Pigmentibacter sp. JX0631: one gene and its partner. The protein of the gene in region 1 interacts with the protein of each later gene in a pairwise test. Links are inferred from orthologs where the notes say so. Each region holds a gene or a part of one and is shown on either strand. Other genes may lie near its edges.

What was found.
Region 2: the proteins of sfsA (region 1) and QEJ31_RS04765 interact in binary tests that used the Escherichia coli proteins (3 or more experiments, as listed by UniProt). The link is inferred for Pigmentibacter sp. JX0631 from one-to-one orthologs.

What each region holds. Positions count from the first base shown.
Region 1 is NZ_CP123622.1:1,459,124-1,462,244, forward strand. Bases 47-2,826 are described here. They hold sfsA (DNA/RNA nuclease SfsA), read right to left. Parts: upstream 1,934-2,826; coding sequence 1,160-1,933; downstream 47-1,159. Other genes in these bases: QEJ31_RS06330 (DMT family transporter), read right to left, coding at 254-1,150; QEJ31_RS06340 (Hsp33 family molecular chaperone HslO), read right to left, coding at 1,935-2,826. Outside these bases: more of QEJ31_RS06340, read right to left, coding at 2,827-2,837; UDP-glucose 4-epimerase GalE, read left to right, coding at 3,020-3,121. UniProt on the Escherichia coli protein: Binds to DNA non-specifically. Could be a regulatory factor involved in maltose metabolism.
Region 2 is NZ_CP123622.1:1,108,524-1,111,863, forward strand. The notes cover bases 53-3,051. They hold QEJ31_RS04765 (glutamate-5-semialdehyde dehydrogenase), read left to right. Parts: upstream 53-926; coding sequence 927-2,177; downstream 2,178-3,051. Other genes in these bases: proB (glutamate 5-kinase), read left to right, coding at 53-934; QEJ31_RS04770 (M13 family metallopeptidase), read right to left, coding at 2,222-3,051. In the rest of the region: more of proB, read left to right, coding at 1-52; more of QEJ31_RS04770, read right to left, coding at 3,052-3,340. UniProt on the Escherichia coli protein: Catalyzes the NADPH-dependent reduction of L-glutamate 5-phosphate into L-glutamate 5-semialdehyde and phosphate. The product spontaneously undergoes cyclization to form 1-pyrroline-5-carboxylate.

The DNA of each region.
Region 1 (3,121 bases):
TTGATATGTTTACTTAATTGATAACACCCCTCTTATTCAAATCTGGGGTAAAATCTAATTACAAAAATGAAGCCTTAATAAAGCCTCCCATTGCTAAAAATCAGAATATTTTATTTTAAATATTGAGTAATTCTTAAATACTTAAAATTAATTTCACAAAAGTAAGAAAAATATAAGTTTAAAAATCGGTAAAAAAATTAAAGCTATGGAAAAACTTACTTTAAATAACTCATAAAAAGCAATTAAAGATAATTTACTTGCTTTCTTTTTTTGTTACTAAAATAATTGCTAATAAAATCAAGAAAACAGATAGCCACTCAATAGGTTTGATGTTTTCATTAAAAATAACGTAACCCCAAAACAAACCTGCTAAAGCAACAATACAACCAACAAGACTATAAAATACCGGTCCAGCAATTCGAAGTAATTCGAAAAAAAGAATATATCCAATACTTGATAAAAATATTTCAATTAGAATAAATAAATCTGGCGTATTAAGCGGGAACGCAATAGGATGAAATGCTTTTGAAGAAATTACTAAAGGCAAAATAAGTATCGTTGAAGCAAAGAGCATCCCTGAAGATAATTCAATGGATGAAGTTTTGGTAGGTCGAAATTTTACCATGAAAATAGTACAAGATGCTAACAGAATTGGAGTGAATAATGAAAAAAGCATCCACTTATATTCAGAATAACTTGATAATTTTGGGAGAAATAAAATAAATAATCCTATAAAACCTATTAATATACCACTCAATCTTTGCCATGAATATTTTTCAATTAAAAAAATTAATGAAAATACATATGTTATTATTGGGGAAGTATTAACTATTAACCCCAGAATTCCAGATGGAACATGGGTTGCCGAAAAATACATAGTTAAATTTGGTAAAGCTATTCCAAGTAAACCACAAATAAAGTAAAATATAATATGTTTAATATTAGTTGGTGGAATTTTTTTATTCTTGATTATCGCAAAAATAAAAACAAGAACTGCAGGGCCCAAACTTTGCCAAAACGAATAACCCAAAGGAGTTATTCCACTTTCCATAGCAAATTTAGCTATGGAAAAGCTTGTACCCCATGTAAAACCCAAACAAAATAACAAAAAAATAGCGTAAAAAGAATTTTTTGAAATAGAAAAAATCATTTATATCCTTCAATTTAAAAGATAAAACTTTCTTAATGAAAAACCTGTGGGTGATATTCCCGGAATAACTAAGGCTATTTTTACACCACTTTTTCTAGCTTCAAGCAATAATTTAGAATAATTAGAATCTATTTCATGCGCAACTCGAAAACCGTTTTTCAAAATTTCAGGTTCTATTTCAGAACCTCGCATTAAGACAAAAAATAACCAAGAATCATCTCCATTTTTTTTTGCGAGCATTAACTCTTGTAAATGTTTTTGTCCTCTTTCTGTTACGGCATCAGGAAAAGCCCAGGTATTTTCTGATAACTTTAAGCTAACACTTTTAACTTCTACCCAGCATTTTCTTACTTGTTCTTTTGCTGATAAACAAAAATCAAATCTTGTTTTGGAATTAAATTTTACTTCTTTTTTAAATTCATTCCAATCCAAAAATAATTCATATGGAAATTCAGCGTTTAGTATTTCTTTATTTTTTTCTTTGCCAATAGTATTTGTAAATAATTCGTTGATAAAGTGATTTGCTCTTGAAGTATTTAAACATGCATATCCATCATCTAAAGAGAGCAGTTCTAAAGAATATTGAAGTTTTCTTTCAGGATTTTTCGAATCTAAAATATAAGCAGTAGAGTTTTCTATTAAACAACTTTTCATACTACCGCTATTTGCACAATGTACAGTTTTTAAATTACCCTCGGAATCTTTAACATCAACAAAAAATCGTTTATATCTAGAAAGAAACTTCACTTCTTCTAATTTAGATTGGTAACTTAATAGTTCCATATTAATTCATTTCATTTGAATTAGTTGAATTTACTTGGTTACGGCTTGCATAAATTTGTGTTATTGTTTGCATTGAAACAATATAATTTTTATTACAATAGTGACATTTCATCTCTAAATCTTCAGCTTTATTTAATATATCTGAAAGCTCACTGAGAGGTAATGTTACAATAACATTTTCAACTCTTTCTTGTGAACAAGAGCAAACAAACTTAGGATTAATACTTTTAACGGCTTTAGTAATATCTGGGATGAGTTTTTTAGATAAAACATCAGCGTCGTTATCAAGTAAAAATAATTCTTTCATTGATGGTAAAGAATCGATGTGCTTCTTTAATTTAATAGATACTTCTTCTGGAATATCAGGTAATTCTTGATAAATAACTCCAAAAGCATTCAGCTTTCCACTTACAGAATCTATCCAACTGCTTATTTTTAAGACAGTATTCATTTGATAACTTGCTGCCAAATGTTCGTTTAAAGCCTTTTCTAAAGAATTCGCTTTTGTAGAAGTAAGGCCTTCAAATAAGTTAGGTTTTTTTCTTTGTGAACGCATTGAGCGTACTTGAAATTCGGGAATAATATTGTTTCCAAGATCTAATTGTTTAACAACTTCAGAATTTTCGTTGCATTCAATATATCCCCGCGTTTCTGCTTGAAAAGAAGTTTCTGTACCAATAGTAAAGTCACCATTGCAGTGAAACCGCAGATTTACGCGTTCTTCATAATCTAAAATTGAAGACAAAAGAACACTTCCTAGTAAGGCATCTGACAAAAGAAGAGCTCTGTTTGTATTTAGATTATGTAATTGTTTGGCTTCTTCAACTAAGTGGCTCAAATGCAGCATTCTATAACTGTAATGAACTTTTGTATCCACCCCAAAAAAAAGATAGTCTTGAAACATAAAAAGAACCCCTATATATGCTAAAAAGAGTAAAGTTACTCTTTTTTCAGATATTTTCACATATAACAGAATCTGAAAGATTGCGACAAATTATTGAATATGAAGGTGTTTTCTTCAACTGGAAATATTTTCAATATTTTCATTAAGTTAAATATAATTAACCCTTTGAAAGCGAGTTCCCTATGAAGGTTCTTGTAACAGGTGGCGCTGGATACATTGGAAGTACTATTTGCTCCGCCCTTGAAGATAATGGCCATACGCCCGTAATTTTGGATTCGTTAATT
Region 2 (3,340 bases), 350 kb from region 1 along the record:
AAAAGTTGCAAAAGATATCCTTGAAAAAGAGTATGGTTCAACTACTGCTGAAAAACAGTTACTTGCGAGTTTAGGACAACATGAATTGCTGCATACTTATTCAGTAATGTTTAAAAAATATGCTATATTAGCAGCACAAATCCTATTAACTAAACAAGAATTTAATACCCGCCAACACTATTTAAATATTTCAAGACTTTTAAAAGAAATTACTCAACAAAAAAACATTGTTCCAATTATTAATGAAAATGATAGTGTGGCAATTGAAGAACTTATGTTTACAGATAATGATGAATTATCCGGATTAATTGCCTCCCAATTTAATGCTGATAAACTCATTATTTTAACTAGCGTTAAAGGAGTCTACAATGGGAATCCTGATGATCCTTCTTCACAATTAATATCCGTTATTGATCCTGCAAACAAAGGGTGGCCTGAAGTTTCTACTACTAAATCTAAACATGGTAGAGGCGGGATGATTACTAAATTAGGAATAGCAAAACGGATGTCGGATCTCGGTATCACAACTCATATTTGTAGTATTCAAGAAGATCAGGCTATTTTAAATGTACTAAGCAACAAACAAGTAGGAACAACTATTTTACCTACTAAAAAGAAATCAAATTTAAAAAGATGGATCGCATTTAATACACCGGTTTCTTCTGGAGTCATCTATATAAATGATTGTTTATTTAAAATAATTCAAGATAACCAAAGAATTTTGAGTATTCTTCCTGTTGGAATAGAAAAAGTAACTGGCGAATTTAAAAAAGGTGATTTAATCGAAATTTGTAATTCACTAGGAAAAAAAATAGGCGTAGGTATTGCTAAATACCATTCTGAAAAGTTAAAAGAGTTTATTGGACAAAAAGGAAAACCAGAAATTGTTCATTACGATCAACTTCATTTTAATGTGAGTCAATTTTATGAGTAATTTAAATCAAATTTTTACCGACATGAAAAATTTGGCAAAAAATTTTTCATTAGATGAAAAAAAAATTAATGATATTTTATTAGATATTTCAAATAAATTAATCAATAATAAAGATTTAATTATTACTGAAAACAAAAAAGATCTTGCAAATTTAGACTCACAGAATCCCATGTATGATCGCTTATTACTAAATGAAAAAAGAATTTACGCTCTTGCAAATGACTTAATAAATATTGGAAATTTATCTTCCCCTTTAAAAAAAATACTTGAAGAAAAAACTCTTAAAAATGGTCTTTTACTGCAAAAAGTTACAGTACCAATGGGAGTAGTGAGTGTTATCTTTGAATCTAGACCAAATGTCACTTTAGATGTCTTTTCTTTATGTTTGAAATCAGGGAACTTATGTATTTTAAAAGGTGGAAAAGAAGCTTATCACTCAAATAAAGTTTTAGTAGATATTATTAAAAAATCACTAGAAGAGCTGAAAGTAAATTCTAATATAATTTTTCTATTACCTAATGAAAGAACTGCTGCAGAAGAACTATTTAATGCTACAGGTTTAATCGATGTCTGTATTCCGCGAGGAGGAAAAGGACTAATTGACTATGTTAGAAAAAATTGCAGAATTCCAGTAATAGAAACTGGTGCTGGTATAGTTCACACTTATTTTGATGAAAGCGGAGATCTTTCTAAGGGAACAAATATTATTGATAATGGAAAAACAAGAAGAGTAAGTGTATGTAATGCTCTAGATACATTATTAATTCATAAAAATAGATTGAGTGATTTATTTAATTTGATCGCTCCATTAGCCAACAAAAATGTTACCATATTTGCTGATGAAAAAAGTTATGCATTTTTAACTAACAAATATCCTTCCGAATTATTGAATATAGCAAATGAAGAACATTATGGAATTGAATTTTTAGATTTTAAAATGTCTATAAAAACTGTAGATTCATTGGATAGTGCAATTGCGCATATTCACAAATATACCTCAGGTCATAGTGAAGCTATTATTGCTGAAAACTCTGCGGTAACTGAAGAATTTCTACAAAAGGTTGATGCTGCTGTTGTATATGCAAATGTGCCTACATCTTTTACTGATGGTGGTCAATTTGAAATGGGAGCGGAAATTGGGATAAGTACCCAAAAACTTCATGCACGAGGACCAATGGCTCTCAATGAACTCACAAGTTATAAATGGCTAGTGAGAGGCAATGGTCAAATAAGAACATCTTAATTATAAAGAAAGAATTATATAACTTCTAAATTTCTTTCTTTATTTTACCAAAGAGCTATTCTTTCATTTTCAGATAAAACCATAGGATCTGTTTTTTTACAGGAAAAAGACTGTTCAAATTCTTCAGATAATTTAGCCTGATTATTAACTCTTAATTCAATTGGAGAATGAGGATCTATTTTTAATAAATACTCTTTTTCTTTTGGCTGCATCACTCCACACCATGCCCGACCAAATTGAATAAAAAATTGTTTCTGATGTTCTTTATCTGAATTACTACTTTCAGGGAAAGCCGTATGAAATGCATTTTTAACACCAACAAAATCAGCTATATTTTCTCCCAATGTAAGCTTTCCATCAACACCATCTTTTGCAAAGAGTTTCACAAGTTTTTCTGTTTTTTGACGAAATTTTTCAAGATCATGTTTATCCATCCAAGGATTTACTTTTCCAGTTTCGTCATATTTAGATCCTTGATCATCTATAGAGTGGCCGATTTCATGAGCAACAACCATTCCCATAGAACCTAAATTAACGTAATCTGGTTTAGATGAATCAAAAAATGGTGGTTGTAAAATTCCAATAGGCATAACAAACTGATTTGCAGTAGGCATATAGTAAGCATTGACAGTTAAAGGTGACATTTTCCATTCATTTTTATTAACTGGTAACGTAATATCATCTAATGTTTTTTGAAATTCGCTTTGGGTTAATAATTTCTGATTGTTTATAAATTTTATTGGCGATAGATCAATTTCACGTTCAAAATCCCAATCAATTAGTTTTTTTGGTTTTACTAATTGAAAATGAATTGTTTTAATTTTTTCTTCTGCAATAGTTTTTGCTGATTTTGACAACCAATTATTTTTTTGAATATTTTTTAAAGTGGTATTTTGAATATTTTTAACAAGCTTTTCTACACGCTCTTCAGGAAATTCTTTATAGAAAGTTTGAATAACATTGAAATCTAGAATTCTATCCATTGCATTTACCGTTTCCTTAACACACTCTTTATCTAAGGGCTCATCTATTTCTGAAGAGCCAAAAAATTCATTATTAAATTTTTTAACAGCTTTATAAAAATCTGGTTGTGAATATCTGAAATCTTTAAAACTTAAATAATTCCATAAATAAAGAAATTGTAAATCTTCTAATGAGGCTGT